DNA from 4 places in the Pseudomonas sp. SWRI18 genome. Region 2 is predicted to be linked to each of the others. Evidence: predicted binding sites of a transcription regulator. Region 2 holds the regulator's gene; each other region holds the start of a gene.
What was found. The regulator sigma-54, encoded in region 2, starts transcription at its own class of promoters, with help from an activator protein. The targets are predictions, from matches to a motif close to ANTGGCATNNANNTTGCTNT.
Positions count from the first base shown of each region.

Region 1: the regulator sigma-54 is predicted to act here: its motif matches at 1,839-1,858, upstream of flgB (flagellar basal body rod protein FlgB).
Region 3: the regulator sigma-54 is predicted to act here: its motif matches at 4,259-4,278, upstream of H0Z09_RS25290 (flagellar hook-length control protein FliK).
Region 4: the regulator sigma-54 is predicted to act here: its motif matches at 2,384-2,403, upstream of H0Z09_RS08025 (circularly permuted type 2 ATP-grasp protein).

Region 1 is NZ_JACCQQ010000031.1:40,276-48,208, reverse strand. It holds gene flgE (flagellar hook protein FlgE) at 1-168, opposite strand, end outside; gene flgD (flagellar hook assembly protein FlgD) at 200-925, opposite strand; gene flgC (flagellar basal body rod protein FlgC) at 942-1,385, opposite strand; gene flgB (flagellar basal body rod protein FlgB) at 1,389-1,796, opposite strand; gene cheR (protein-glutamate O-methyltransferase CheR) at 2,049-2,876, opposite strand; gene H0Z09_RS25110 (chemotaxis protein CheV) at 2,922-3,854, opposite strand; gene flgA (flagellar basal body P-ring formation chaperone FlgA) at 3,937-4,701, shown strand; gene flgM (flagellar biosynthesis anti-sigma factor FlgM) at 4,843-5,163, shown strand; gene H0Z09_RS25095 (flagellar protein FlgN) at 5,212-5,682, shown strand; gene H0Z09_RS25090 (flagellar brake protein) at 5,780-6,529, shown strand; gene H0Z09_RS25085 (MFS transporter) at 6,587-7,933, opposite strand, start outside.
Region 2 is NZ_JACCQQ010000003.1:203,145-211,077, reverse strand. It holds gene mlaE (lipid asymmetry maintenance ABC transporter permease subunit MlaE) at 1-401, opposite strand, end outside; gene H0Z09_RS05790 (ATP-binding cassette domain-containing protein) at 401-1,210, opposite strand; gene H0Z09_RS05785 (KpsF/GutQ family sugar-phosphate isomerase) at 1,519-2,493, shown strand; gene H0Z09_RS05780 (HAD family hydrolase) at 2,494-3,018, shown strand; gene lptC (LPS export ABC transporter periplasmic protein LptC) at 3,027-3,599, shown strand; gene lptA (lipopolysaccharide transport periplasmic protein LptA) at 3,586-4,119, shown strand; gene lptB (LPS export ABC transporter ATP-binding protein) at 4,119-4,844, shown strand; gene H0Z09_RS05760 (RNA polymerase factor sigma-54) at 5,043-6,536, shown strand; gene raiA (ribosome-associated translation inhibitor RaiA) at 6,613-6,918, shown strand; gene ptsN (PTS IIA-like nitrogen regulatory protein PtsN) at 6,929-7,393, shown strand; gene rapZ (RNase adapter RapZ) at 7,396-7,933, shown strand, end outside.
Region 3 is NZ_JACCQQ010000032.1:28,323-36,255, forward strand. It holds gene fliI (flagellar protein export ATPase FliI) at 1-620, shown strand, start outside; gene fliJ (flagellar export protein FliJ) at 624-1,073, shown strand; gene H0Z09_RS25275 (STAS domain-containing protein) at 1,827-2,132, shown strand; gene H0Z09_RS25280 (fused response regulator/phosphatase) at 2,129-3,844, shown strand; gene H0Z09_RS25285 (Hpt domain-containing protein) at 3,875-4,219, shown strand; gene H0Z09_RS25290 (flagellar hook-length control protein FliK) at 4,328-5,656, shown strand; gene fliL (flagellar basal body-associated protein FliL) at 5,995-6,498, shown strand; gene fliM (flagellar motor switch protein FliM) at 6,508-7,476, shown strand; gene fliN (flagellar motor switch protein FliN) at 7,523-7,933, shown strand, end outside.
Region 4 is NZ_JACCQQ010000005.1:88,935-96,867, forward strand. It holds gene H0Z09_RS08005 (EAL domain-containing response regulator) at 1-368, shown strand, start outside; gene H0Z09_RS08010 (helix-turn-helix transcriptional regulator) at 773-1,120, shown strand; gene H0Z09_RS27480 (hypothetical protein) at 1,111-1,245, opposite strand; gene H0Z09_RS08015 (hypothetical protein) at 1,257-1,448, opposite strand; gene H0Z09_RS08020 (hypothetical protein) at 1,529-2,074, opposite strand; gene H0Z09_RS08025 (circularly permuted type 2 ATP-grasp protein) at 2,579-3,988, shown strand; gene H0Z09_RS08030 (alpha-E domain-containing protein) at 3,991-4,941, shown strand; gene H0Z09_RS08035 (ATP-dependent DNA helicase) at 4,995-7,307, opposite strand; gene H0Z09_RS08040 (VRR-NUC domain-containing protein) at 7,304-7,933, opposite strand, start outside.

The DNA of each region.
Region 1 (7,933 bases), on a different contig from region 2:
GCCGATGCTGTTCTGGCCGGTGCCCAATTTGGAGGCGGCGTAAATGTCCGCGAATTCCGCACGGGACGACTTGAAGCCAGTGGTCGCGACGTTGGCGATATTGTTGCCGGTCACGTCCAGTTGTTTGTTGGCCGCATAGAGGCCGCTAAGGCCGATGTTAAAAGACATGTTTCTCTCCCTCTGCCGTCGTTAGCCGGCTCTATGTACCGATAGTCTGGATTTGCGACAGCTTGACGCTGCCCATGCCGCCTGCAAGGTTCAACAGCATTTCGCCGCCGGTCTTGCTCAGGGTCACGCTCGTTACCGTCGCCGGCAGCGAAGTGGCCAGGGCAACGGCGTCGCCCTTATCGTTCTTGGTGGTGGCATTGAAGGTGTAGGTGCCCGCAGGGGCGACCTCGCCCTTGTCGTTTTTGCCGTCCCAGATAAAGTCGGAGGTGCCTGCACTCTGGGCGCCCGTGTCGATGGTGCGCACCACATTGCCGTCTTTGTCGGTGATCTTGATGGACACGTTGCCCGTGGCCGCCGTGACGGCCACCGAGCCGGTCATGCTCTTGCTGGTATCCACCAGCGCCTTGTCGGTCTGGGTGATGATCGAACGTCCGACCAGCGACGACGCCTGCAGCGCTTGCGAAGAACTGAAGTTGCTCGAGATGTTATTCACCGAGTCGTTCAGGGTATTGATGCCTTCCAGGCTGCTGAATTGCGCCAGTTGGGCCACGAACGCGCCGTTGTCTTGCGGCGACAGCGGGTTCTGGTTTTTCAGCTGAGTCACGAGCAATTGCAGGAACGCGTCCTTGCCCAGCGACTGGCTACCCGTCGCCGTCTTGGTGGCGTCGCCGACGCCGCTGTTATTCGTGGCAGTCTTGACCTTGTTGTTGAAAAGGTCCTGGACTGCCGTGTTGTTTGAAGTATCAACGATGGCCATTATTTGGCGCCCCTTATCACTGACCCAGGGTCAGGACCTTCTGCATCATGGTTTTGGCGGTATTCATCATTTCCGCGTTGGTCTGGAACGAGCGGCTGGCGGAAATCATGTCGGCCATTTCCTCGACCACGTTGACGTTGGGGTAGTAGACATAGCCCTTTTCGTTCGCGGCGGGATGGTTGGGTTCGTAGCGGGCTTCCAGGTTGCTCTGGTCTTCAACCACGCCGAGTACCTGCACGCCGGAGCCTGCGGCGCCCTGGTCCTGGAACAGCGAATCGCTGCCGCCGTTCTGGCCGCCCTGGAACATGGTGGCGAACACCGGGTGACGGGCGCGGTAGGTCTGGTCAATGCTCGAAGACACGGTCTCGGCGTTGGCGATGTTACTGGCGACGGTGTTCAAGCGCGTGGTCTGCGCGCTCATGCCACTGCCGGCAATATTGAAAACACTGGACAGGGACATGGCTTACTCTCCACGCAGGGCTGACATCAGCCCTTTGAATTTGCTGTTGAGCAGGGTAAAGCTGGCTTGGAAGTTCACCGAGTTCTCGGCGTAGGCCGATTGCTCCAGTTGGGCGTCGACGGTGTTCTGGTCGATCGACGGCTGCATCGGCGTGCGATACAGCAGCGACTCGTCACCATTGCTCAGGCCTTGCGCTTCGATATGACGGTTGTTGGTCATGTTCAAGGCGAAGGTGCCATTCTTGGTCTTGTCCTGCTGTGCGGCGAGCACGGCGGAGAAGTCCAGGTCCCGAGCCTTGTAGTTCGGGGTGTCGGCGTTGGCAATGTTGTTGGCCAGGACTTCGGCGCGCTGGGCGCGGAAGCCCAGGGCTTGTTCGTGGATACCGAGCGCTTTATCGAAGCTGATGCTCATGGCGGAAACCTTTAGGCTGACCTGCTGTTCGTTAACAGGGCTATAGCAAGGCGCATGCCAATTCTGAGAGAGCCCGTATTCCGGGGCTTTGCGGGGAGGTTGCCGGCGGCGATGCCAGAAAAGCGGCAAGGGGTTTCCGCGTGGCGCCAGTAAAGCGGCAATGGGTGTTGCCGCTATTGGAAGGATTGCCGCAAAAAAAATGGGAGCCAGCTCCCACACAAAGCCTGGCTCCCACACTTTTTGACCTGCGAATTACTTGGCCTGGTAAATGATCCCAGGGCTGCACTGCACCATCTGGTAATGGTCCGGCAAACCGTTCAGCGCTTCGGAAGCACCGAGGAACAGGTAACCGCCGCGCTTGAGCGTGCCGTGGATGCGCAGCAGGATGTCTTTCTTCACCTCGGCCGAAAAGTAGATCAGCACGTTGCGGCAAAACACCATGTCGAACTTGCCCAGGCTGGCGTAGCTGTCGAGCAGGTTGAAGGAACGAAACTCCACACGGCTCTTGATCGGCGCCTTGATCGCCCAGCGCCCCGCCCCTTTCGGATCGAAGTAACGCTGCAGGCGCTCCTGGGACAAACCGCGGCCCAAGGCCAGGCTGTCGTACTCACCGGTCTTGCAATTGGTGAGCATGGTCCCGGACAAGTCGGTGGCGACGATTTGCGCCCCGGCCTTCAACTGGCCCATGTTGGTCCGCTCGAACTCGTCGATCGACATAGAAATCGAGTACGGCTCCTGCCCCGAGGAACACGCGGCCGACCAGATGCGCAGGCGCTGGCCCGGGCTGGCCTTGATGGCTTCCGGCAGCACTTTGCTCTTGAGTACCTCGAAGGGGTAGGTGTCGCGAAACCACAAGGTTTCGTTGGTGGTCATGGCATCGACCACCATCTCCTTGAGACCGCTGCGTGGCTGGCCCTGGATCCGCTGAACCAATTCGCTGAGGGACTTGATGCCCTGCTGCTCCATCAGTTTATTGAGACGGCTGGAAACCAGGTATTGCTTGTTTTCACCGAGCAATATGCCACAGGCTTTTTCCAGGAATACCCGGAACTGTTCAAAATCCAAATTACCTGTAGACACTGATACCGCCTCTAAAAAAACGTGTGACCGCCAGGGGAAAAAACCCTAGCTGTGATCTGCTGCCTTGATCCGATCGACGACCCGGGATGCCAGGTCATCAGGACGGAATTTGGCCAGGAAGTCATCGGCACCGACCTTCTTGACCATCGCCTGGTTGAATACACCCGACAATGAAGTATGCAGGATGATATGCAATTTTTGCATGCGCGGGTCGCTGCGTATCTCGGCCGTGAGGGTGTAGCCGTCCATTTCCGGCATCTCGATGTCGGAAATCATCATCAAGAATTCTTCTTCGGGCTTCTTGCCTTCATCGACCAATTTGCGCAGGTAATCCAGCGCCTGACGGCCATCATTGAGGGCCACCACCTCCACGCCGACCGTTTGCAGGCAACGCGTCACCTGCTTACGCGCCACCGAGGAGTCGTCCACCGTCAGTACGCGCAGGGAGATTGCCTTGTGCGCCGTGTCGGCATCGACCACACCGACCGAGATCGTTTCCGACGTCGGCGCCACTTCGGCCAGAATTTTCTCGACGTCGATGATTTCCACCAACTGGTTATCAACCCGCGTCACGGCCGTGAGGTAGTGATCGCGGCCAGTGCCCTTGGGTGGCGGATGGATCTCTTCCCAGTTCATGTTGACGATGCGTTCCACCGAGCGCACCAGGAAACCCTGGGTCTTGGTGTTGTACTCGGTAATGATCACGAACGGGTTCTCGCGGTCCTGCAAACCCGCCGAACCGGTGGCCAGGGCCAGGTCAAGAATCGGGATCGTCGCGCCACGGATACTGGCAACGCCACATACCACCGGACTGGACTTGGGCATGATCGTCAGCTTGGGGCATTGCAACACTTCCCGCACCTTGAACACGTTGATGCCATATAGCTGCTTGCCATCGAGGCGAAAAAGCAACAACTCCAGGCGATTCTGCCCTACCAGCTGTGTGCGCTGGTTTACTGAATCCATTACTCCTGCCATGCCCAGACTCCTACGCTAAAACCTTTGGGGGTGCGACGCGCACCCAACACGAAACGGCACGAGCTTTGCTATTTACTAGATCATGGATATTAAAACGACGGTTTCCCGACGCCCCACCCTGATACGGTTTTGCAGATGCCTCTGCGTACCGCTGGCGCTGCTTGCCTTGGGCCTGGGCACCAAGGCCCGCGCTGATAACGTCACACTGCCTGATGTACTTATCGGCGTCACTCAGGGCTTTCTTGAGTTCACTGTAGAAGATTATCTGGCGACCACACAGACGCCGGGGCGTTATGAAATCCAGGTCAGCCAGTTGGACCCGCGCCTGCGCATGCCAATGTGCGACAAGGAATTGACAGCCACTCTGGAAAGCCCGGCCCAGCCCATCGGCCGCGTGACGGTCAAAGTGCGCTGCGAAGGCGCCTCGCCCTGGACCGTGTTCGTGCCGGCCCAGGTCAAGCTGTTCCGCGATGTGGTGGTGGTTGCCCGCCCGCTCAAGCGCACCGGCATCATCGGTTTTGAGGACGTCGTGTTGCGCGAACGGGACATCAGCATGATCAGCCAGGGCTACCTGACTTCCGTTGATCAGGCCGTCGGGCAGAAATTGACCCGACCAGTGGTCACCGACCAAGTGATCACCCTGGTACATCTTGAGCAGGCCGAAGTGATTCGCAAGGGTGACCAGGTGGTGATTTCCGCCAGCAGTGGCGGGTTGAACGTAAAAATGCCGGGTGAAGCGCTGGCCAACGGTGGCATGAGCGAGCAGATCCGGGTCAAGAACCTCAACTCCAACCGCGTGATCAAGGCGCGGGTCACAGCCCCAGGGCAAGTGGAGGTCGCTTTATAGATCACTGGTACAGGACGCCGGCATTTCCTACACTGTGCACGAGAAGTCCCGTGTGGAGATTTATTGTCATTCGCGCCTAAAGTTTGTTTGGGTATGGCCGAAAACATGGCAAGCGTCCAAATACCCAGAGGTTTTTTGATCATGGTCATCGATTTCAGCCGTTTAAATAACACCCCGACGACGTCAGGCACTGCGCGTACTACCGGCAAGGAAAACGTAGAAGCCAAGGCCCCGCCACTGCCCGCTAAGGCAGAACAGGCGAGCGCCAGCCAGAGCGGGGAGTCCGTACACCTGAGCAATGAGGCTCAACAGTTGCAGAAGGTCACTGACTCGCTGCGCGATCAACCGGTGGTCAATAAAGCCCGTGTGGCCGAATTGAAACAGGCAATCGCCGATGGCAGCTATAAAGTCGACAGCAACCGTGTAGCCAGCAAGCTGCTCAATTTCGAAGCCGAGCGCTAGGCAAAGGCCTGCGCCGGGCTTTTGGACGCTTAAACCCCAAGGCCAGCCATGCATCACGACGAAAATCTGCTTCAACTGATCCTTGATGATCTTGAGCCGACGCAACAACTGCTCGAGCTGCTCAAGGAAGAATCCCTGGCCCTCTACGGCCGGGACATGCCGCTGCTGGAAGAAATTCTGGCGCGCAAGCAGTCGCTGATTGTCCTGCTGGAACAGCACGGCAAAAAGCGCAGCCAGATCCTAATCAGCCTGGGCCTGCCGGCTGACCATGACGGCCTGGCGCAACTGGCCAGCCACTCCTCGGTCGGCGATCAATTGCTCGCCCAGAGTAAAGAACTCAATCAACTGCTCAGCCAGTGCCAGGAAGCCAACCTGCTCAACGGCCAGTCGATCCAGCTTCAACAAGCTACGACCGCCAACCAGTTGCGCATACTTCACGGCGGCGAGCCTCCAGCGCTCTACAACGCGCAGGGTTCCACCTCGCGCCTGGTCAAGCCAAGCACCCGCAGCCAAGCCTGACGCGGGTTTTACAGCGTGGCCTATCCAAGGCGCGCCACATACTGGCAGAATGCCCGCTCTTGCGTGTAGTCGTATTTTGTCTGGAGATGGAAGAACCGTGTTCAACGCCCTTAATGCGGAAGATGCCCCGCAGCCCCCCAAGGTCCTCACCACGCCTCTGGAAATCGCCAGCACCTTGCGGATGCTGCAAGAAAGTCACGACCCGCTGATCATCTCCTTCCACGAACGCAGCCAGCGCTTCCAGAGTTACCTGGTGGACGTGGACCGTGACGGCCACAAGATGATTCTGGATGAAATGATTCCCCGCGACGGTGAACGCCACCTCGAAAGCGGCGAACCCTTTCGCATCGAAGGTTTCCACGACGGCGTGCGTGTCGCCTGGGAAAGCAAAGGCACCCTCACCGTCAGCGAAAAAGACGGCCACCGTGTCTACACCGGCAGCATGCCTGACGAGGTGGTCTACCATCAGCGTCGCAATGCCTTCCGCGCCGCCCTGAAGCTGGCGCAGCTGGTCAACATCGAACTCGATGGCGAGAAGCTCCAGGCACCTGTGCGCGGCAAACTCCTGGATATTTCCGCCACCGGTTGCAAACTGCGCTTTGAAGGGGACATTTCCGAGCGCCTGCAGCTGGGCCAGGTCTACGAGCGCTTCATGGCCGCCCTGCCCTTTGGCAGCATGACCACCTCGGTCGAACTGCGGCACCTGCACTTCGAAGAACGGATCAACATTACCTTCGCCGGCGTGCGCTTTCACAACATGAGCGGCCTGGTGCAGCGTCAAGTCGAACGTTTTGTCTACCAGCTGCAACGCGAAGCGCGGCGCTTCGACAAAGACGACGATTTTTAACCTGAAATCGCGATAAAAAAACGGGCGGTTCCTGATGGGAACCGCCCGTTTTTGCGTTCAGGGGCGCGCCCTGCTCAAGTCATGCGGATGCTCTTCGGGACCCAGCGGCTCCGGCGGCCCTTCGAAGGGCGGCTCATCGGTCGATGGCTGCGCATCGTCTTGCGGCTCCGGGTCGGGCACGCTCACCTGCATCTGCTCCTGCACCACCTGCTCGTCTACCCGTGGATCGAGCGCAGCCACCAATGGCGAACTGGACATGCTGTCGGGCATTGCCACATGATGCAGCGGCGCGTCTTCCACCTGATGCAGGTTGGTCACGGCTTTGGGGCGGATTCGCCACACCAGGATCAGCGCGCACAGGCTGAAAAACGCATACAGCATCTGGTTGCCGAAGAGCTTCATGATTACCCCGGCCAGCAGCGGCCCGATGCTGGCGCCGATGCCATAGGTCACCAACAGCATGGCCGTCAGCGATACCCGGCGATCACCTTCCACATGGTCGTTGGAGAACGCCACGGCCAGCGGGTACAGGCAGAATTGCACCAGCGAACACAGGAAGCCCGCCACGAACAGCACTTCCAGCGGCACATGGGTCATGATCGCCAGGGGCAGTGCCGCCACGGCCAGGCACAAGGCAAAGCAGCGGATCAACAGCGCTCGGTCATACCGGTCCGATAACCAGCCCAACGGCCACTGCACCAACAGGCCGGCAAAAATGCAGCTACCCATGAACAAACCGACCTGCTCGGTCGTCAGCCCTTGCTGGGACGCATACAGCGGCGCCAGGCCGTAGAATGAGCCGACGATCAACCCGGCCCCCAGCACCGTACTCAGCGACTGCGGCACGCGCTTGATAAAGAAGCGCGGTTCCATCGGCGCAGGATGCAGCGCCGCCGGGTGAATGCGCCGGGTCATTGCCACCGGCACAAGGCACAGGGCAAAGCACAGCGCTACCAGCATCAACAGCTCGAGGCCAAGCTGGGGATGCAACACCAGGATCAATTGCCCCAGCACCAGGCCGAGGTAGGACGCGATCATGTACAGGCTGAACACCACGCCACGCTGCTTGGCGTCCGCCTGCTCATTGAGCCAGCTTTCGATGACCATGTACTGGCACATCATCCCCAGGCCCACGATCACCCGCAACACGATCCAGGCCGGCAACCAGTCGACCAGGCCGTGGCCCAGCACCGCAGCGCCGACGATGCCGGCACAAGTGGCGTAGGCCCGGATGTGCCCGACCCGAGCAATCAGGCGGTGCCCGATCTTGCCACCCAGCACCAAACCAAAGTAGTTGGCGGCCATCAGCGCACCCACCCACAGGCTGTCGACATTGTCGGCCGCCAGGCGCAAAGCCAGGTAAGTGCTGAGCAGGCCGGAGCCGATCAACATCATCAAAGAGGC
Region 2 (7,933 bases):
GACAATTGCTCGGTGGACTTCATGTTGCCGATTTCGGCGGTCAGCGCAGAACCGGCGCGACCCGCAAACAGCAATGCCGTAACCACCGGCCCGAGTTCGCGCAACAGCGTCAGGGCGACCATCTGCCCAACGGCCTGCTCCGAACCGTAGCCGGAAAGGATATTGAAGCCCTGCAACGCCAGCACCATGCCGATGAAGATACCCGACACCACAATAATGACCAGCGACATCACGCCAACTGAATGCAGCTGCTTGATCAGCAGGCCAAAACCGCCGCCAATGCCACCACGGCCAAGCAAGGCGTGAAACAGGAAAATCGTCGAACGGCCCAGCACTTCGACAACGTCGATGCCCGAGCGACCGAAAAGGCGAACCTTCTCGATGAGAGATGTCTTGCGCATCAGCGCTTCCCCAGAAGATCTGAGCGGTAATCCGCTGCCGGAAAGTGAAAAGGCACAGGGCCATCGGGATCGCCGGTCATGAATTGGCGAATGCGCGGGTTGTCGGCGTTCATCAGTTCCTCGGGCGTGCCCTGGCCCAGCACCTGGCCATCGCCCACTACATATAGGTAATCGGCAATGCTCGCGGTTTCTGCAAGATCATGGGACACCACGATGCTGGTAATGCCCAGCGCATCGTTGAGCAACCGGATCAGACGCACCAGCACGCCCATGGCGATGGGATCCTGACCGACAAAGGGTTCGTCGTACATGAGTATCTGCGGGTCGAGGGCGATGGCACGCGCCAGGGCGACACGACGCTTCATGCCGCCGGACAGTTCGTCGGGCATCAGGTCGATGGCACCGCGAAGGCCTACGGCCTGCAATTTCAGCAACACAATGTCACGAATCATTTCATCAGGCAGCTGGGTATGCACCCGCAACGGAAAGGCCACGTTCTCGAACACATCGAGGTCGGTGAACAGTGCGCCACTCTGAAAGAGCACACCCATGTGCTTGCGCGCGTCGAACAGATCGCTGCGCGACAGGGTCGGCAGGTTCTGGCCGTTGACCCACACTTCGCCGGCGCTGGGGCGCAATTGCATGCCCATCAGGCGCAACAGGGTGGTCTTGCCGCTGCCGGAAGGCCCCATGATGCCCGTGACCTTGCCGCGGGGAATGCGGATATCGACATTATTGAAGATGCTGCGCGTCCCGCGCTTGAAGGAAAGTCCCTTCAGCTCGACCGCGTAGGCGTTATCGGCACTCATCTAAACTCCTTGGGATGCAGCCTCTCACTCAGACACCACGCTTGCGACAAACGTTTGCAACGTTGGTGCAATAGCTGCGCATTAGTTGCCGCATGGGCAGGGCGGACCGAACTGGCGGCGAACTATATCACTGCTGGTACAAGGCGCCCAAGGCCGGAACAGCGCTAGTTCGGATTGAAGACAAGGAAAAAACGTTGCTTGAGATGAATCTCAAGCGCATCACGCATAAACCCTGACGAACTTGCGTGAGGGAATTGATCATTACCGTTATAATCGCCGACTTTTCGTCAGGCTATACGATTCCAGACATGAGCCAATCCAGCGACCTTATCCAATCCGCGCAACGCACCATCCGCCTCGAGCTTGAAGCCGTGGAAGGCTTGCTGGCCCATATCGACGCAGATTTCGTACGCGCCTGCGAGATGATTCTGGCCAGCAAGGGCCGCGTGGTCGTGGTCGGCATGGGCAAGTCGGGTCACGTCGGCAACAAGATCGCCGCCACGCTGGCCAGCACCGGGACCACCGCGTTCTTCGTGCACCCGGCCGAGGCCAGCCACGGCGACATGGGCATGATCACCAAGGATGACATCATCCTGGCCCTATCCAACTCCGGCACCACCAACGAAATCGTGACCCTGCTGCCGCTGATCAAGCGCCTGGGCATCCAGATGATCAGCGTCACCGGCAATCCGGAATCGACGCTGGCCAAGGCCGCCGAAGTGAACCTCAACGTTCACGTGGCCCATGAGGCCTGCCCGCTGAACCTGGCGCCGACCTCCTCCACCACCGCCGCGCTGGTCATGGGCGACGCCCTGGCCGTGGCGCTGCTGGAAGCCCGTGGGTTTACTGCTGAGGACTTCGCGTTTTCGCACCCGGGCGGCGCCCTGGGCCGTCGTTTGCTGTTGAAAGTCGAAAACGTCATGCACTCGGGCGATGAACTGCCCCATGTCCAGCGCGGCACGCTGCTGAAGGACGCGCTGATGGAAATGACCCGCAAGGGCCTGGGCATGACTGTAATCCTGGAAGCCGACGGACGCCTGGCCGGCGTATTCACCGACGGTGATTTGCGCCGCACCCTGGACCGCGCCATCGATATTCACACCGCCACCATTGATGCGGTGATGACGCCCCACGGCAAGACCGCTCGCCCTGAAATGCTCGCAGCCGAAGCATTGAAGATCATGGAAGACCACAAGATCGGCGCATTGGTGGTGGTCAATAGTGACGACCGTCCGATTGGCGCCCTGAACATGCACGACTTGCTGCGTGCGGGAGTGATGTAAATGAGCAGCGACCTGTTGCAACGCGGCAAGAACATCAAGCTGGCGATTTTCGACGTTGACGGCGTGCTGACCGATGGACGCCTGTATTTTCTCGAGGACGGCAGCGAATTCAAGACCTTCAACACCCTCGACGGCCTGGGCATCAAGATGCTGATGGCGGCGGGCGTGCAAACGGCGATTATCAGCGGCCGGAAAACCCCGGTTGTGGAACGCCGCGCACAAAACCTGGGAATTGCTCACCTGTATCAGGGCCGCGAGGATAAACTGGTGGTCCTGGACGAGCTTCTTGGCCAACTCAACCTAAGCTATGAGCAGGTCGCCTACCTGGGCGACGACCTTCCCGACCTGCCGGTGATTCGCCGTGTGGGCCTGGGCATGGCCGTCGCCAATGCGGCGGCGTTTGTTCGCGAGCACGCCCATGGCATCACCACCGCCCGTGGCGGTGAAGGCGCCGCCCGCGAGTTCTGCGAGCTGATCCTGCGTGCCCAGGGCAGCCTTGAAGCGGCCAACGCCGCCTACTTATAGAGCGTTTTATGCTGAGCAAAAAGATTCGCAACTTCCTGCTATTCGGGGTCATCGCCGCGCTGTTCCTGGCGGTGGGCTACTGGAATATCAGCCCGGAGCGCTTTCTCGACCAGCCTGCCGCGCAGGTTGACGAAGGCGCTATCGACTATTACGCCACTAATGCCAGGAGCGTGCAGTTCCTGCCCGATGGCAAGGTGCAATACGAAATGACCTCGGATAAGGTCGAGCATGTCAAAGCCAGTGAAATCACGCTGCTGACCAACCCCGACATGAACATTTACCGCGGCACCGAGTTCCCGTGGCACGTCACCAGCAAGCGTGGCGAGGTCAACCCGGACGGTACCGAGGTGGAACTGATCGACTCGGTGCGCATCGCGCGCACTGATGATAAAAAACGTGAGACCGTGATTACCAGCAGTCGCATGACCGTATTCCCGCAGAAGCAATATGCGCAGACCGAGCAAAACGTTAGAATCGACGGCGCTGGCGGTGTATCGACTGGCAAGGGAATGAAAGCGTATTTGAAAGAAAGCAGGATACACCTGCTATCGAACGTAAGAGGACAGTATGAGGCTCGTTAAAACTCTCCCTATTTTGCTCGGCCTGGGCGCAGCACTGGGAAGCGTGAGCGCCTGGGCTCTGCCGAACGATAGCCAGCAGCCGATCCACATTTCGGCTGACGATGCGCAACTGGACGATAAGCAAGGCGTCGCCACCTATACAGGCGGCGTGATCATCACCCAGGGCTCGATGAAGATCACCGGCAACACGGTGACACTGACTCGCACGCAGTCCGGCGACATCGACGTGGTGACTTCGGTAGGCAATCTGGCTTACTTCGAACAGAAGCAAAAGGCTGAAGATCCTGGCCCTATGAAGGGCTATGGCAAGACTATCCAATATCATGCGCAGCAAAATCGCATCGTTCTGATCGACCAGGCCAAGGTACTGAGTGCTGACGGTAACTCCACCGAAGGGGAGAAGATCGTTTACAACACCCAGACCCAGGTTGCGCAGGCGGGCCGCGCCAACGGCACCAAGGTCAGCGCGCCACGCCCACGCATCGACATGGTCATCCAGCCGAAGAAGAAGGCCGAGTAATGGCAACCCTGAAAGCCCAGCATCTGGCCAAGGCCTACAAAAGCCGTCAGGTCGTGCGCGACGTCAGCCTGTCGATCGACAGCGGCCAGATCGTCGGCTTGCTTGGCCCCAACGGCGCCGGCAAGACCACCTGCTTCTACATGATCGTCGGGCTGGTCCAGGCGGACCAGGGTCGTGTATTGATCGATGACCTGGACGTGAGCCACCAGCCGATGCACGGCCGTGCCCGCGCCGGTATTGGCTACCTGCCGCAGGAAGCGTCGATCTTTCGCAAACTGTCGGTCGCCGACAACATCATGGCCATCCTCGAGACCCGCAAGGAACTCGACCGTGACGGCCGCCGCAAGGAGCTGGAAAGCCTGCTGCAGGAATTCCACATCAACCACATTCGCGACAACCTCGGCATGAGCCTCTCCGGTGGTGAGCGTCGTCGTGTGGAAATCGCCCGCGCCCTGGCCACCGCACCCAAGTTCATCCTGCTGGACGAACCGTTTGCCGGCGTCGACCCGATCTCGGTGGGCGATATCAAGCAGATCATCCATCACCTCAAGGCCAAGGGCATTGGCGTGCTGATCACCGACCACAACGTCCGCGAGACTCTCGATATCTGCGAAACCGCGTATATCGTCAACGATGGCCAGCTGATCGCCGAAGGCGATTCCGCCACCATCCTGGCCAACGAACTGGTCAAGGAAGTGTACCTGGGTCATGAGTTCCGCCTGTAAGCCGGCCTGTCTGAAAAACGCGGTGAAAGGCCGTTTGCCAAGGTGCGCGGGAGTCAATGAAAACCTCCGGATTTTTATTGTTACCGCGCTCTAGGCAAAGCCCCCGATATCAGGCATATAATTTGCTTATGTTTGGCGCTCACGCGCCCTGTCGTGGATGGCGCATTGCGCCGGCGAATAAGGTGTTAAGCCCCTGCCATGAAACCATCGCTAGTCCTGAGAATGGGCCAGCAGCTGACGATGACACCGCAGCTGCAACAGGCCATCCGCCTGCTCCAATTGTCGACCCTGGACCTGCAACAGGAAATCCAGGAGGCCCTGGAGTCCAATCCGATGCTCGAACGCCAGGAAGAAGGCGACGACTTCGATAATGCAGACCCACTGGCCGACAACATCGAGCAAAAACCCAATTCCGACGTGCAGGAACCCTCCTACCAGGAGACCGCCCCCACGGTGGACAACCTTGAGGAAGGCGACTGGAACGAACGCATTCCCAACGAACTTCCCGTCGATACCGCCTGGGAAGACGTCTACCAGACCAGCGCCAGCAGCCTGCCCAGCAATGACGATGACGAGTGGGACTTCACCACCCGCACGTCGGTTGGCGAGAGCTTGCAGAGCCATCTGCTGTGGCAATTGAACCTTGCACCGATGTCGGACACCGATCGCTTGATCGCCGTGACCCTGATCGACTGCATCAACAATCAAGGCTACCTGGACGAGACCCTTGAGGAAATCCTCGAGGCGTTCGACCCGGAGCTGGACATCGAGCTGGACGAAATCGAAGCCGTCCTGCACCGCATCCAGCAATTCGAGCCCGCCGGTATCGGCGCGCGCAACCTCAGCGAATGCCTGTTGCTGCAACTGCGCCAGCTGCCGGCCAAGACCGCCTGGCTCGCCGAGGCCCAGCGTCTGGTCACCGATTACATCGACCTGCTGGGCAGCCGCGACTACAGCCAGTTGATGCGCCGCATGAAGCTCAAGGAAGACGACCTGCGCCAGGTCATCGAGCTGGTACAGAGCCTCAACCCGCGCCCCGGCTCGCAGATCGAATCCAGCGAGGCCGAATACGTAGTCCCCGACGTGATCGTGCGCAAGGACAACGAGCGCTGGCTGGTGGAGTTGAACCAGGAGTCGGTGCCGCGTCTGCGGGTCAATCCGCAATATGCAGGTTTTGTACGCCGCGCCGATACCAGCGCCGACAATACCTTCATGCGTAACCAGCTGCAGGAAGCGCGCTGGTTCATCAAGAGCCTGCAGAGCCGCAACGAAACCCTGATGAAAGTCGCCACCCAGATCGTCGAGCACCAGCGCGGTTTCCTGGAATACGGCGACGAAGCGATGAAGCCGCTGGTGCTGCATGACATCGCCGAGGCGGTAGGCATGCACGAATCGACGATTTCCCGGGTAACGACGCAAAAATTCATGCATACCCCACGAGGTATATATGAGCTGAAATACTTTTTCTCCAGCCATGTGAGCACCTCCGAAGGCGGCGAATGCTCGTCCACGGCGATCCGCGCGATCATCAAGAAACTGGTTGCCGCGGAAAATCAGAAAAAGCCATTGAGTGACAGTAAGATCGCTGGTTTACTGGAGGCACAAGGCATTCAGGTCGCCCGTCGAACCGTCGCCAAGTACCGCGAGTCCCTAGGGATCGCGCCTTCCAGCGAGCGTAAGCGTTTGATGTGACGGGCGGGCCGCAGCGTTCCAGTGGCAGGTATTCCTTACCTGTCGCTTTATGCACTGGCAACGAAGGAGAAGCTGTATGCAAGTCAACATCAGTGGACACCATGTAGAAGTCACCCCTCCAATGCGCGAATACGTCGAGCAGAAGCTGAAGAAGCTTGAAGGACATTTCGACAAGATCACCAATGTGCAGGTCATCATGAAGGTCGATAAGCTTCAGCAGAAAATCGAGGCGACCCTTCAGATTCCCGGTGGCGAAGTGGTTGCTAACGCCGAGCATGAAGACATGTATGCATCGATCGACTTGCTCACCGACAAGCTTGACCGCCAACTCAAAAAGCATAAGGAAAAGAATCTGCACCTGATGCAAGGTACAGGTCGTTAACTCTCCCCCCATGATCCGACTTGAAACCATCCTGACCCCCGGCCGTTCCCTTGTGAACGTGCCGGGCGGCAGTAAAAAGCGCGCCCTCGAACAAATTGCCAACCTGATCAGCAGCCAAGTGCCTGAACTGGAGATGCAAGATGTCTTCGAGGCCCTGATTGCCCGTGAAAAACTCGGTTCCACCGGTTTTGGCAACGGCATCGCCATTCCTCACTGCCGCCTCAAAGGGTGCGAGACACCGGTCAGCGCGCTGCTGCACCTGGACGCTCCTATCGATTTCGACGCCATCGATGGTGCACCGGTCGACCTGCTGTTCGTACTGCTGGTCCCGGAAGCCGCCACCGATGCACACCTGGAACTGCTTCGGCAGATCGCCAGCATGCTCGACCGCAAGGAAGTACGCGACAAGCTGCGCAGTGCCAGCAGCAACGAGGCGCTGTACCAGGTTGTCCTGGATGAACAGAACGGGCAGTAACCATGCGTTTGATCATCGTCAGCGGCCGTTCCGGCTCGGGTAAAAGCACCGCCCTCAACGTTCTTGAGGACAACGGTTTCTACTGTATCGACAACCTGCCCGCCGGCCTGCTGCCGGAACTGGCCGAGCGCGCGCTGATCCACACGGAGCTGGCGCAGCCGCTGGTCGCGGTGTCGATTGACGCCCGCAATCTGCCAAGCCACCTCTCGCGGTTCCCCGAACTGCTCGAGGAGGTGCGCGCCAAGCATATCCATTGTGACGTGTTGTACCTGGACGCCGACGAAGAGACCCTGCTCAAGCGCTTCTCCGAGACCCGCCGGCGTCACCCTCTGAGCAGCGCCCAGCGTTCGCTGGCCGAAGCCATTGAGGACGAAACCAAGCTGCTGGGGCCGATCATTGACCTGGCCGACCTCAAGATCAACACCACCAGCCTTAACCTTTACCAGTTGCGCGATGCCATAAAGCTGCGCCTGTTGAACCAGCCGGAGCCGGGCACGGCGTTTCTCGTGGAGTCGTTTGGCTTCAAGCGAGGCATGCCGG
Region 3 (7,933 bases), on a different contig from region 2:
CGCGCATCGCCGAATATTTTCGTGACAAGGGTAAGAACGTCCTGTTGCTGATGGACTCGCTCACGCGTTTCGCCCAGGCCCAGCGGGAAATCGCCCTGGCCATTGGCGAACCGCCGGCGACCAAGGGTTATCCGCCGTCGGTGTTCGCCAAACTCCCCAAGCTGGTGGAGCGCGCCGGTAACGCCGAGGCCGGCGGTGGCTCGATCACCGCGTTCTACACCGTGCTGTCCGAAGGCGATGACCAGCAGGACCCGATTGCCGACTCGGCGCGGGGCGTGCTCGACGGCCACATCGTGCTCTCGCGGCGGCTGGCCGAGGAAGGGCATTACCCGGCCATCGACATCGAAGCGTCCATCAGCCGGGTGATGCCGGCGGTGGTCACCCCGGAGCACATGGCCCGTGCGCAACAATTCAAGCAGTTGTGGTCGCGCTACCAGCAGAGCCGCGACTTGATCAGCGTCGGTGCCTACGTGGCCGGTGGTGATCGCGAGACCGACCTGGCCATCGCCCTGCAACCGCAACTGGTGACCTACCTGCGCCAGGGCCTCAACGACAAGATCAGCATGGGCGAAAGCGAAGCGCACCTGCAGTCGATCTTCGCGCCCGCGCCGGGCGGCTAAGCCATGGCCAACAGCCGCGCTGCGCGCCTGGCTCCGGTGGTGGACATGGCCGAGAAGGCCGAGAAAACCGCCGTGCAACGCCTGGGCTACTTCCAGGGCCAGGTGCGCCTGGCCGAAAGCAAGCTGGGCGACCTGGAGCGTTTTCGCAGTGAGTACCAGCAGCAATGGATCGACCGTGGTGCCAAAGGCGTGTCGGGCCAATGGCTGATGGGTTACCAGGGCTTTCTCAACCAGCTGGAAACCGCCGTCGGCCAGCAACGCCAGAGCCTGGCATGGCACCAGAACAACCTGGATAAAGCCCGCGAAAGTTGGCAACAGGCGTTCGCCCGTGTCGAAGGGCTGCGCAAGCTGGTGCAGCGCTACATCGACGAGGCCAGGGCGCTGGAAGACAAGCGCGAGCAGAAGCTGCTGGACGAGCTGTCACAACGGCTGCCACGCCAGTCCCAATTCTAACTGCCGGCTCCGTCAAATGTGGGAGCTGGCTTGCCTGCGATAGCGATGTATCAGTGCCAGATGAGCAAGCTGACCCACCGCAATCGCAGCATAGGTATCTACACAACTTTCGACGGTGTGTGGCGAGGGCGGCCTACGGGCCGACCGTTTTTTGGGTTTGACCGAGTACATATCCGTTGCTGCGGTAACGGCGGCTTAGGGTTCCGCCCTTACGGCGGGTCACTTTTTGAAGAGCGCAAAAAGTAACCCAAAACGCTTCGCCCCACCACTCGGTGCCTCGCCTAGGCTCGGCATGCCCGTAATCCGACATTGATTTGGGGGGCCGCCGCCACGCGCCATCCATGGCGCGGGGCGGCTAAACCGGCGTCCTGCCGGTTTACCCCCCAAATCAATATCGAATTACGGCCAGCGTGGTTGACGGGGCGCCCCAGATCAAGATCAAAAACAAAGCGCGGCGGCCTTAGAGCCGACCGGTATTCATGTTGAACTCGGTTCAAAATGTGGGAGCTGTCGAGCCCCAGCGAGGCTGCGAAGGCGGCGGCACTGCTGGCATTTTTTTCGCCTGACCCACCGCTTTCGCAGCCTCGCTAAAGCTCGACAGCTCCCACAGGGGGTGAAGTCAGCCTCTGAAAGTTGTGTAGATACCCACCGCAATCGCAGGCAAGCCAGCTCCCACATTTGCTTCGTCGTGTTGCCCACATTCAGTTCACCTGCTAAACCTTCCTTCATCGCCAATGACAAGGAAGCAGTCGCATGTCAATCGAGTCAGAAGTCTCCCTGGACGGGAAGAAGTTGACGATCGCCATCAAGGGCCGGTTCGATTTCGGTAGCCACCAGGCCTTTCGTGAAGCCTACGAGCGGTTCTATAAGGTGCCTGAAGCCTATGTCGTCAACTTGAAGGAAACTACCTACATCGACAGTTCTGCCTTGGGCATGCTCCTGTTGCTGCGGGACCACGCCGGCGGCGATGAGTCGGATGTCAGTGTGATCAACTGCAACGCCGACGTGCGCAAGATTCTGGCGATCTCCAACTTCGATAAGCTGTTCGACATCAATTGAGCGTCCTGGCCCCCCTCGAGACGCTGACGATCCTGATCGCCGAAGACAGCGCCGCCGACCTGCTGCTGCTGTCGACCATCGTGCGCCGCCAGGGCCATCAGGTACTCACCGCCACCAACGGCGAGCAAGCCGTTGAGGTATTCGCCCGCGAGCGTCCGCAGCTTGTGTTGATGGATGCCTTGATGCCGGTGATGGATGGCTTCGCCGCCGCGCGATGGATCAAGCAGTTGGCCGGTGAAGCGCTGGTTCCTATCATTTTCCTCACCTCGTTGCGCGAAAGCGCCGACCTGGCCGAGTGCCTGGATGCCGGCGGCGATGACTTTTTGCCCAAGCCCTACAATCCGCTGATCCTGGCGGCCAAGATCAATGCCATGGACCGCTTGCGTCGGTTGCAGGCCACGGTCCTGGAGCAGCGTGACCTGATCGCCAAGCATCACGACTACCTGCTGCACGAGCAGCGGGTGGCCAAGGAGGTGTTCGACAAGGTCGCGCATTCGGGCTGCATCAATGCCGCGCCGAACATCCGCTACCTGCAATCGCCCTATGCGCTGTTCAACGGCGACTTGCTGTTGGCGGCCTACACGCCTTCCGGTGACATGCACGTGCTGCTCGGTGATTTCACCGGCCACGGCCTGCCGGCCGCAGTGGGCGCCATGCCCCTGGCAGAAGTCTTCTACGGCATGACTGCCAAGGGCTACGGCCTGGCGCAGACCCTGCGCGAGATGAACGCCAAGCTCAAGCGCATCCTGCCCGTGGACATGTTCTGCTGCGCCACGCTGTTGTGCCTGAGCACGCAGCGGCGCGTGGTGGAGGTGTGGAACGGCGGCATGCCTGAAGGCTATGTACATGAAATTGCCAGCGGCAAGCGCACGCCGCTGGAATCGCGGCATTTGCCCCTGGGCGTGCTGTCGGCCGAGGCCTTTGATGATCGCACCGAAGTCTGGCCCATGGCCTTGGGCGACCGGGTGTTCCTGCTCTCCGACGGTGTGCTGGAGACGGCCGGCCCTGATGATCAGCTGTTTGGCGCAGAGCGCTTGCAGCAGGTGTTCGCCGCCAATCGCGAGCCTGATCGGTTATTTGACGAGATCGAGCAGGCCCTGGCGGCGTTTCGAGGTGAGGCGCGCGATGACGTGAGCATGCTGGAAATCACCCTCCAGGCCGGCCAGTCGCTTCGCGCGGCGGGGCCGTTGTACGCCGACAGTGGGCAGTCCTCTCCGCTGAACTGGTCGGCGAACTTCGAGTTTCGTGCCGAAACCTTGAAACGCTACAACCCGTTGCCGTACCTGCTGCAACTGCTGCTGGAGATCCACGGGTTGCGTGAGCAGAGCGGGGCGCTCTACAGCGTGATGGCCGAGCTGTATTCGAATGCGCTGGAACATGGCGTGCTGGGCCTGGATTCGCGGCTCAAGCGCGATGCCCAGGGGTTCGCCGAGTATTATCGCCAGCGCAATGAGCGCCTGACGCAATTGAGCAGTGGTCACGTGCGCGTGCAGGTGCAGGTGCTGCCCACGGAGGCGGGCGGTCGCCTGAGCCTGTGTGTCGAAGACAGCGGGCCGGGCTTTGACGTGGAGCACGTACTGGCGCGGCCGCAGGACATCGACCGCCTGTCTGGCCGGGGTTTGAGCCTGGTGCGCGAACTGTGCAGCGCGGTACGCTGGTCCGAAGGCGGGCGTCGTGTCTGCGTAGAGTTTTCCTGGGAGGCTCTGGCATAATCCACCGATTCTTGATCAAGGAGCGAGCAAGTGGTTGATCTACATCTGGACCCCGACGTGTTGTCAAGTTTGCAGGAGGTCATGGAAAGCGAGTATCCCAAGCTGCTCGAGACCTTTCTTGATGATTCCCAGAAGCGCGTCGAGGCCCTGCGCAAGGCGCGCGATGACGCCAAGGCGTTGGGGCTGATCGCGCATAGTTTCAAGGGAAGCAGTGGAAACCTCGGCGCGGTGCGGCTGACGCAACTGTGCCAGCAGCTTGAAGAGGAGTCCGCCGGTCCCGCTGCGGAACTTGGGGCGTTGGTGGACCAGATTGATCAGGAGTTTGCGTTGGTCAGGCCGCTGTATGAGTCCGAGCGCCAGCGCTTTCAGCTCTGACCCAATGATCGTTCCTACGCGGAGCATGGGAACGATCAACCTGGCCCGACTCTTGCTCTATCTCTTCGTACTGCATCCCCGATCCCCATGCAGTGGAGACCTTTACCTATGCCAGTCGCCCCGAATTCGCTCCTTCAGGCTGCCCCCGCGGCCAAGCCTCAAGCGCCCGCCGTCAACCCGCCGGCAGCCGCTGCGGACCCACGGGACAAGGGCCCTGGCTTCGCTCAAGTGTTTGCCAGCCAGGGTCCCAAGCCCAGCGCCAAGGCCGACGACAGCGCGGCCAAACCCACGCGGGACAAGCCGGCCGACGCCAGCGCCAAACCTGTGGCGGGCGGCGACAAGCCTGCCGCCGGTACGCCAGCGGTTGCCGATAGCGGCAATACCTTGCCTGCCAGCCCGCCGGCCAAGACCGATGACAGTGCCAGCAGCGATGACGACGCAGCTGTCGACCCGAGCCTGGTACAACTGCCCCCGGTTGATCCGGTAGTCGACCCGGCGTTGATCGCCAGCGTGACCCCGGTGGCCGTGCCGGTTCCTGTGGAGACCACGGTGCCCGTCGCCGCCACCGATGACCAGGCCCTGCCGGTGGTGGCGACGCCGATCATTGCGACCGAGCCGGCCAAGCCAACCTTCGATCCGCAAGCCGATCCCCTGGACGCCATGCCGGCTGTACGCCTGGCGATGGAGCAGGGTGGGCACGTGTCGGCCAGCAGCCAGGCGACGGCGAAAACCGCGCCGCCGTCGACTCTGGATCAACCGACCGCCGCGCAGAATTTCGCTGCCGGCATGGCCACCATGGTCGACCAGCAAGCCACCAAGGACAGCACCGAGGGCGGCGACAAAGCCTTCAGCGGGCTGATCGAAGACGGCCTCAAGGACCTGAAGAACGCCAGCAGCGATACCCGAGTCGACGACTTCGCCAATCGCTTGGCCGCGTTGACCCAGGCCGCCACGCCGAAAACCGCCAATGCCTTGCCGCCGGTAGCCAACGCACCGTTGGCCATGCATCAGAGCGGTTGGACCGACGAGATCGTCAACCGCGTGATGTACCTGTCCAGCGCCAACCTCAAGTCGGCGGAGATCCAGTTGCAACCGGCTGAACTCGGCCGCCTGGACATCAAGGTCAACATGACCGCCGACCAGCAGGCCCAGGTCAACTTCATGAGCGCGCATCCGGTGGTGCGTGAAGCCCTGGAAAGCCAGTCCGGCCGCTTGCGCGAAATGTTTGCCCAGCAGGGCATGGGGCAAGTGGATGTAAATGTGTCCGACCAGTCCCGCGGCCAGGAGCAGCAACAACAGGCCCAGACCCGTGGCGTGAGTGGCGGCGGGCGGGGTGGCGATAACGGCGACAGCGGCAACGCCATCGATGTGGCCGAAGCGGTAACGCCGGTGACCTCCACCGTGGTCGGTTCCAGCGCCGTCGATTACTACGCCTGATTGCTGTCGAAACTCCGCCATGTGGGAGCTGGCTTGCCTGCGATAGTGGCCTGTAGTGAGCGGGCTTGCCCCGCGCTGGGGTGCGAAGCGGCCCCAATAAAAACACCGCCGACCTCCAGGTAGAACCGAGTCGCCTGGTTTGGGGCGGCTTCGCCACCCAGCGCGGGGCAAGCCCGCTCACTACTCACCGCATTCGCGAGCAAGCCCGCTCCCACAGGGGACCTGTGGTGTGGCGAATTTCGTGGTCCTCTTGCAGATAGCCCAGACAACTCTGGCATAACACTTGCTCTTGCCTTCCCGTAGATCTATGAATCCCCGAATAGTGACGGATTATTGGCATGGCGAAGAGCGACGACGCAGCAGCAAAACCACCGGCGGGCAAAGGCAAGCTCAAGCTTATCCTGATGATAGTCGTGGGCCTGCTCCTGGCCATTGGCGCCTCGGTGGGCGGCACCTGGTACATCATGCACAGCAGCGCCGCGAAACCGGCGCCCGCCGCCGAAACCGCCACTAACGTCAAGCAACCGGCAATCTTCGAGCCGATGCTTCCGGCCTTTGTCGCCAACTTCAATCAGAACGGCCGTCAACGCTACCTGCAGGTGAGCATCACCTTGCTGGCGCGTAACCAGTCGGACCTGGATGCCCTCAAGGTGCATATGCCAGTGATCCGCAACAACCTGGTGATGCTGTTTTCAAGCCAGGGCTTCGACACACTCGCCACGCCGGTGGGCCAGGAAATGCTGCGTCAGAAGGTTACCGCCAGCGTGCAGGAAGTGGCCCAGAAGGAACTCGGCAAAGTCGTGGTCGAGCAGGCGCTCTTCACTAACTTCGTATTGCAGTAGGATCACGACATGGCCGTGCAAGACCTGCTGTCCCAGGATGAAATCGACGCGCTGTTGCATGGCGTCGACGACGGTCTGGTACAGACCGAAACGGCTGCCGAGCCCGGCAGCGTCAAAAGTTACGACCTTACCAGCCAGGATCGCATCGTCCGCGGACGCATGCCGACCCTGGAAATGATCAACGAGCGCTTCGCCCGCTACACCCGCATCAGCATGTTCAACATGCTGCGCCGTTCGGCGGACGTGGCGGTGGGCGGCGTGCAGGTGATGAAGTTCGGCGAGTACGTGCACTCGCTGTACGTGCCCACCAGCCTCAACCTGGTCAAGATCAAGCCGCTGCGCGGCACCGCGCTGTTCATCCTTGACGCCAAGCTGGTGTTCAAGCTGGTGGACAACTTCTTCGGCGGCGACGGCCGTCACGCCAAGATCGAAGGCCGCGAATTCACCCCCACCGAGCTGCGGGTGGTGCGCATGGTGCTGGAGCAAGCCTTCATCGATTTGAAGGAAGCCTGGCAGGCGATCATGGAAGTCAGTTTCGAGTACATCAACTCGGAAGTGAACCCGGCCATGGCCAACATCGTCGGGCCCAGCGAAGCCATTGTGGTGTCCACCTTCCACATCGAACTCGATGGCGGCGGCGGCGACCTGCACGTGACCATGCCGTACTCGATGATCGAGCCGGTGCGCGAAATGCTCGACGCCGGCTTCCAGTCCGACCTGGACGACCAGGACGAACGCTGGGTCAAGGCCCTGCGCGAAGACTTGCTGGATGTCGACGTACCGCTGAGCGCCACGGTTGCCCGTCGCCAGTTGCGCCTGCGCGATATCTTGCACATGCAGCCGGGCGACATCATCCCGGTCGAATTGCCGGAAGAAATGATCATGCGCGCCAACGGCGTGCCGTCATTCAAGGTCAAGCTGGGTTCCCACAAGGGCAACCTGGCGCTGCAAGTGGTGGAACCGATCAACCGTCGGTGATGCACCCTAATTAATTTATGAATGTTTGCTCCGCCGAGGACATGTAATGGCTACCGAACACGAAAACACTTCCGCCGAAGACCAGGCCCTGGCTGACGAATGGGCGGCTGCCCTGGAAGAAACCGGCGATGTTGGCCAGGACGATATCGACGCGCTGCTGGCCGCCGACGCCGCCACCGCGCCGGCCGGCAACCGCCTGGCCATGGAAGAATTCGGCAGCGTGCCGAAGAACAACGACCCGGTGACCCTCGACGGCCCGAACCTGGACGTGATCCTCGACATTCCGGTGTCGATCTCCATGGAGGTCGGCAGCACCGAAATCAACATCCGCAACCTGCTGCAACTCAACCAGGGTTCGGTGATCGAGCTCGATCGCCTGGCCGGCGAGCCGCTGGACGTGCTGGTCAACGGCACGCTGATCGCCCACGGTGAAGTCGTCGTGGTCAACGAAAAGTTC
Region 4 (7,933 bases), on a different contig from region 2:
TGGAAAACACCCAGCACACCATCGCCAGCCTGCAGCGCCTGCACGCCATGGGCGTGAAGATCTCGATTGACGACTTTGGCACCGGCTATTCGAGCCTGGCGTACCTGCGCCGGTTTCCCATCGATACATTGAAGATCGACATCGCGTTTATCCGCGAAGTCACCACCAACCCTCAGGATGCGGCGATCACCCGCACCATCATCGAACTGGCCCACAGCCTCAACCTGCGAGTGGTGGCCGAAGGCGTGGAAACCCAGGCGCAGTTGGCGTTCCTGAAAGAGGCCGGCTGCGATCAGATTCAGGGCTACCTGTTCAGCCGGCCGTTGCCGGTGGACACCTTGAAGCGTCTGTTGCTGGAGCGCCTGTAAACCGGCGCTGGCTTGTGTGGGAGCTGGCTCGCCTGCGATGTGCATAGGTATCTACACAACTTTCAGAGGCTGACAAATCTCCCTGTAGTGAGCGGGCTTGTCCCGCGCTGGGCTGCGAAGCGGCCCCCAGGCGACTTGGTTTTATCTGGAACACTGCGGTGTCTTTCATTGGGGCGGCTTCGCCACCAAGCGCGGGACAAGCCCGCTCACTACAAAATGTGTAGATACCTACGCTGCGATGCGGTGTATCAGTTTCACCACGGCGATGCTATCGCAGTCAAGCCAGCTCCCACATGAATCACCTTGAATGGGTAAGGTTGTTCATCGCACTGAGCCTGCAAAAAATTGAATCCTGCGCTGCGCCAGGGTTTCAAACAGGCAATACTCACCGCACGAGCCAGCTCATGAAAAAGATAGGCCAACGATTGCAGGAAGAACGCCAACGCCTGGGCTATTCGCAGCAGTACCTGGCGCAGGCCGGCGGCGTGACTGCGCGCGAGCAGCATGGATACGAACAAGGCGAAGACCTGCCCCGCGCGGATTATCTGGCGGCGCTGGCTGCGCATGGCGTGGACGTGGTGTACGTGATTACCGGCAAGCGCGCCACGGTGGTCAATATCAGCCGCGAGCAGGCCCAGACCTTGATCGACAACCGTGTGCTGGGCCAGGAGGTATCGTTGGACCCACTGCCTGAGCATGAACTGTTGTTCAAGCTCAGCGCCCCCTCTGGCCCGCCGCCGGATCAATCCTGATTTTCGGTGTTGCCGACGTCTGCCGCTTCGTCCAGATCGTTCAACGGGACTTCTGCGTCATCCATCAACGAACCCGGGTCTTCATTGCCTGGGTCGTTGAGCTCTTCATCCAGTTCTTTTGACATGACCGTCTCCTCTAACCGCCTTGGGTATCGATATCGGCATCGGTTTGCGTCTTGGGCTCAGGCTCACTCTTGAAGTCCGGGCTGTAGTCGTTTTCCTTGGCCGTGGGGTCTTTGGCCGGGACCGGGTCTTTGGGCGCGTCGGCGGCGGTAGCGGGTGCCGGTTCGTTGCGACCGCTGGCCTGGGGATCGTGGCTGGTATTCATGGGTCACCTCTTCGCAGTGTCGGGAAAATGCAGCCTGCGTAAATCTAAGGTCGCGCGCGAGGCGCTGAAGTTCCAATTGCTTACGAGCCCGGATTGTCGAACTGAATGTACACCGCATACGCGGCGAGCAAGATCCAGAACACCATGAAGATCCAGGGCGTGCGCACGGAAAAAAGCAAGGATTTGCGGTAACCCTTGTGGGTCGACTCCACTTCGGAAAACAGCGGCGATTCATCGTAGGCCATACCCATCACTGGTTCGCTGCGCAACAGTTCGCTCTGCTTGAAATGCCAGTGGTCAATGATGTCATAGGCCGCGCGAATCCCTGGCCAGGCGTTCAGGGAGCTGAGAATGCCCAGCAGCGCCAGAAAAAGCGGGACCACCAGGGTAAACAATTTGCCCCACTCGGGGTTCAGGTTACCCATGCCGGAGACAAAGGCGATCACCAGGAACGACTGCGCCGTCAGGTAGGCATCGGTGCGGTTGGCCAGGATCGAGGTTTCGTATTGGATCTCGCGCCGGTAGAAGTCAAGGCGATCCTTGGGCGAGCCGAAGATCTTGGCGTTGTGTTCGCTGTGATCGGTCAGGCTCGATTCCGGGGTGTCGGGTGAAATGATTCTGGGCACGTCGCTACTCCACGCGGGTTCGAGGCCCATTAGAAGATTGGGCCGTGGGCGAAGTTCAAGTTTGTTCGTGCACCTGATTGGGGCGTGCGCTGCCCCTATGACGGGCAAGCTTGTTGTGGCGAGCGGGCTTGCCCCGCGTCGGGTGGCGAAGCCGCCCCAAACCTGCCAACGCAGTGTACCTGACACACTGTGGTGATCATATTGGGGCCGCTGCGCAGCCCAGCGCGGGGCAAGCCCGCTCGCCACAACAAGCCCGCTCGCTACAACATGTTCTTTTGTCGCAGGTTAAATCGTCCGCTTCGAAGGGAACTCGGCACAGGCATTGCTTTATCCATTCATCTGGCCGAAAACAGGAGCATTCGTTACCCCACGACCCAGAGCCGACCTCACAAGAAAGTAAGGACCAGGCCCATTGGCACCCTCAGCCACGGGCTCATAAAAAATGCGTTTTTTGAAACGGCAGTGCCACCCCCCTGCTCTGCTCGGCACTGACAAGGTACTGGAATGGCTCGATCTTTCTTTGATGAAATGAATGATGCAGACGGCGCGTGTCGTGCGCATTATCAGGATTTCTCCCGCTGGCTGGCGAATACGCCGCCGGAACTGCTGGCCCAGCGTCGCCGTGAAGCCGATTTGCTGTTCCACCGCGCCGGGATCACCTTCACGCTGTATGGCGATGAACACGACACCGAGCGCCTGATCCCCTTCGACATCATCCCCCGCAGCATCCCCGCCAGTGAGTGGAGCCTGATCGAACGCGGCTGCATCCAGCGCGTCAACGCCCTGAACATGTTCCTGGCCGACATCTACCACGACCAGCGCATTATCAAGGCCGGGATCATTCCGGCAGAACAGGTGCTGGGCAACGAGGGCTATCAGAAGGCCATGGTCGGCCTGGACCTGCACCGGGGCATCTATTCGCATATTTCCGGCGTGGACCTGGTGCGTGATGGCGACGGCACCTACTACGTGCTCGAGGACAACCTGCGTACCCCCAGCGGCGTAAGCTACATGCTCGAGGACCGCAAGATGATGATGCGCCTGTTCCCCGAGGTGTTCGCCAAACAGCGCATCGCGCCGGTGGATCACTACCCCAACCTGCTGCTCAAGACCTTGAAGAGCTCCAGCCGCCTGGACAACCCGAATGTGGTGGTGCTGACGCCTGGGCGCTTTAACAGTGCGTTTTTCGAGCACGCGTTCCTGGCCCGGGAAATGGGCGTGGAACTGGTGGAAGGCGCCGACCTGTTCGTGCACGACCTCAAGGTGTTCATGCGTACCACCGACGGTCCCAAACCGGTGGACGTGATTTATCGGCGCATCGACGACGCCTTCCTCGACCCCAGTGCCTTCAACCCCGATTCCATGCTTGGCGTGCCCGGCCTGGTGGCCGCCTACTGCGCCGGCAACGTGGTGCTGGCCAACGCCATCGGCACCGGCGTGGCCGATGACAAGTCGATCTACCCCTATGTGCCACACATGATCCGTTTCTACCTGGATGAAGAACCGATACTGCAGAACGTGCCGACCTTCCAATGCCGCAACCCCGATGAGTTGTCCCACGTACTGGCCAACCTGCCGGAGCTGGTAGTCAAGGAAACCCAGGGCTCCGGTGGCTACGGCATGCTGGTCGGCCCGGCCGCCAGCGCCGCCGAAATCGAGGACTTCCGCCAACGCATCAAGGCCAGGCCTCACGCCTACATCGCCCAGCCCACGCTGAGCCTGTCCACGTGCCCCACCTTTGTCGAAAACGGCATCGCCCCTCGGCATATCGACCTGCGTCCCTTTGTGCTCTCGGGCAAGGAAACCCGCCTTGTGCCCGGCGGCCTGACCCGCGTGGCATTGAAGGAAGGCTCGTTGATCGTCAACTCGTCGCAAGGCGGCGGAACCAAGGATACCTGGGTGGTGGAGGGCTGAGTATGTTGAGTAGAACCGCCGCGGATTTGTACTGGATGTCCCGTTACCTGGAGCGCGCCGAGAACCTGGCACGCATGCTCGAAGTCAGTTACTCCCTGTCGCTGATGCCCCAGGCCGGGCGTAGCGATGGCCTGGATGAACTGGCCATGTCGTTGCTCAGCAGCGGCACCCTGGAGAGCTACCTCGAGCGTCACACACAGTTGGATGCCGAGCGCATGCTGCACTTCTTCGCTCTTGACGAGGAAAACCCGGCCAGCATCTACAACTGCCTGCGCGCCGCACGCGGCAACGCCCATGCGGTGCGCGGGCGCATCACCGCCGACATGTGGGAAAACCTCAACGCCACCTGGTTGGAGATGCGCAGCATCGCCGCCGGCGGCCTGGCGCGGCATGGCATCAGCCATTTCTGCGATTGGGTCAAGCAGCGCTCGCATCTGTTCCGCGGCGCTACGTCGGGGACCATCATGCGCAATGACGCCTACCGGTTTATTCGCCTGGGTACCTTTGTCGAACGCGCGGACAACACCTTGCGCCTGCTGGATGCGCGCTACGAGATGTTTGGCGAAGAGTCCGAAGAGGTCAGCGACTTGTCGGCGCGCGGGTATTACCAGTGGAGCGCCCTGCTCCGTGCGCTGTCCTCGTTCGAGGCGTATACGGAGCTGTATCCGAATGCGCTGAATGCACGCTCGGTGTCCGAGCTGCTGCTGTTGCGCAGCGATGTGCCGCGCTCGTTGCACGCCTGCATCGAGGAGTTGAGCTACATCCTCGCCGATTTGCCCGGCAGTTACGGGCGCACGGCCCAGCGGCTGGCGGCGGAGTTCGAGGCACGGCTGAGGTACACCGGTATCGATGAGATTCTGGAGGACGGGCTGCACAGCCGCCTCACCGAATTCATCGACACTGTGCGCGAACTGGCGCAAGCGATTCACAGCTCGTACCTGGAAGTGGTCTGAAACACATCTCGGATTAAAACTGTGGGAGCGGGCTTGCTCGCGAATGCTGTGGTTCAGATGAATACATCTTTGACTGACACACCGCCTTCGCGAGCAAGCCCGCTCCCACAGACAGTGGGTGCCCACCAGCGTGGCAACAACTGGCGCACCCGCGCCTCGCCGAACCGATCGTCGATCAGCATCACCACACCGTGGTCCTGCTGGCTGCGGATCACCCTGCCCGCCGCCTGCACCACTTTCTGCAGCCCGGGATACAGATAGGTGTAGTCGTAACCGGCGCCGAAGATCGCGGCCATGCGCAGTTTCATCTGCTCGTTGACCGGGTTCAGTTGCGGCAAGCCCAGCGTCGCAATAAAGGCCCCGATCAAACGGGCGCCCGGCAAATCGATGCCTTCACCGAACGCGCCGCCCAGCACGGCAAAACCGATGCCCTGGCTATGCTCGGTGAATTGATCGAGAAAGGCTTGGCGCTCGGCCTCGGCCATGCCGCGTGACTGTTGCCATAACGCGATCTGCGGGTGTTTCTCGGCCAACAGCCGGGCCACTTGCTGCAGGTAATCAAAACTTGAGAAAAACGCCAGGTAGTTGCCGGGCTGTTGGGCGTACTGGCGGGCGATCAACTCGACGATCGGCTCCAGCGAGGCGTGCCGATGGACGAAGCGCGTGGAGATTGCATCGACGATGCGCACCTGCAACTGCTGCGCCTTGAACGGCGACTCCACGTCGATCCAGGCTGTATCCGCCGGCAGCCCGAGCAAGTCGGCGTAGTAGTGACGAGGGCTCAGGGTCGCCGAAAACAGCGTGCTGCTGCGGGCGGCGGCCAGCCGTGGGCGGATGAATTCGGCGGGCACCACATTGCGCAGGCACAGGATCGAGCTGCTGCGTTTGCCCAGGAGCTGACGCTTGCTGATATCGAAAATGAAGTGTTCGTTGAACAGCTCGGCGACCTTGGCGAATTGCAGTACCTCGAAATAGAACGCCTGCAGGTCGCCACTCAGGGTTTCGGGATGGTCATTGAAATACTCGCCCATGGCGCTGGCGCACAGGCTCAGGGCCTGCAATAGTTTTTCAGGCCGCGCGGCATAGGCCTGGTAGGGCGCGAGCTGGTCCTTGTGCAGCGCGTTCCACTCACGGTTGAGGCGCTGCAAGGGTTTCTTCAGGGGTTCGGGCGCGGTGTCGCGCAGGGTCTTGAGGCTGTACTGGTCGAGGCTGGCGCTGTACATCGAACGGGCGCGTTCGACCAGGTTATGCGCCTCGTCCACCAGCACTGCCGCGCGCCACTGGTTGAGCTGGGCCAGGCCGAACAGCATGGCGCCAAAATCGAAGTAGTAGTTGTAGTCGGCGATCACCAGGTCGGCCCAGCGCGCCATTTCCTGGCTCAGGTAGTAAGGGCACACGTCATGGGCCAGGGCCACATCGCGCAGGTTGCGCTGGTCGAGCAGGCGCACCTTGGACGCGGCGACGCGCGCGGCGGGCAACCGGTCGTAGAAACCCTTGGCCAAGGGGCAGGCATCGCCGTGGCAGGCTTTGTCCGGGTGTTCGCAGGCTTTGTCCCGTGCCACCAGCTCCAGCACGCGCAGTTGCAAGCCGGGGCTGGCGGTATACAGCACCTGCGCGGCGTCCAGGGCGAGTTTGCGACCGGGCGTCTTGGCGGTCAGGAAGAACAGCTTGTCCAGTTGCTGGGGCGCGAGGGCCTTGAGCAGCGGAAAAATTGTGCCGATGGTCTTGCCGATCCCGGTTGGCGCCTGGGCCATCAGGCAGCGCCCGGTGCTGACGGCCTTGTACACCGATTCGGCGAGCGAGCGCTGGCCGGGACGGAAACCGGCATGGGGAAACGCCAGGGTTTGCGCGCTATTGTTGCGCGCTTCGCGGTGCTGCATTTCCTGCCGGGCCCAGCCCAGGAACAGCGCGCATTGCTGGTTGAAGAACTGCTCGAGTTCGGCGGCTTGAAAACGCTGGTTCAGCAGCGTCTCGCCTTCACCGACGATATCGAAGTACACCAGCGCCAGGTCGATCTCCAGCAGGCCGAGTTTGCGGCACAGCAGCCAGCCGTACACTTTGACCTGAGCCCAATGCAGTTGCCGATGGTTGGCCGGCTGGGCGTCGAGATCGCCGCGATAGGTTTTTACTTCTTCAAGGCGATTGGCGTCGGGGTCATAACCGTCCGCCCTGCCCCGAACCTTGAGTTGCTGGTATTGGCCTTCAAGCGCGACCTCACTCTGGTAATGCGCGCTGCGCCGCGAGGCGACAGTGCGGTGGCCGACAATGCCCTCCTGCGCGCTGGGGGACGGGGTAAAGCGCAGGTCCAGGTCGCCGACCTTGGCCGTGAACTCGCACAATGCACGCACGGCAACGCTGTAGCTCAAAGGGACTGCGCCCAGCGCACATAGCAGACCGTTACCGGCATCTGGTATTCGCCGCAGAACTCCAGCCAGCGCAGCTGGTTGTCTTGCAGGCGATCGCCAGGGCCCTTGACCTCGATCATGCGGTAGGTCTTCTGCGCTGGCCAGAACTGGATCAGGTCGGGCATGCCGGCGCGGTTAGCGCGGATATCCAGCAGCAGCCGCTCGAACCAATAGCGCAGATGGTCGGCGGGCAGGCAGGCCAACGCCTGATCCAGCAGTTCTTGATTGAGCAGGCTCCAGAACACGAATGGCGACTGGATCCCCCACTTTTCGTCGTAGCGCCGGCGGATGGTGGCTTTGTAGCGCTCGTCCTGCAATTGCTCGAAACACGCGGCGAACAGCGGCGCGCGACGCGAGTGGAAGTCTTCACTGTGCAGGTCCACCGGCCCCCGTTGGAACGGGTGGAAAAACGCCCCCGGCAACGGCGCAAAGATCGCATCCCAGCACAGCAGGCCGAACAGCGAATTGATCAGGCCGTTTTCCACATAGTGCACCGGCGCATCGGGTTCGCTGAGGTGAGCCTGCACGCAGTACTCCACCGACATCAGCGGCTCGGGCAACGCCAGGTCCAGGTCCAGGCGCGTAAC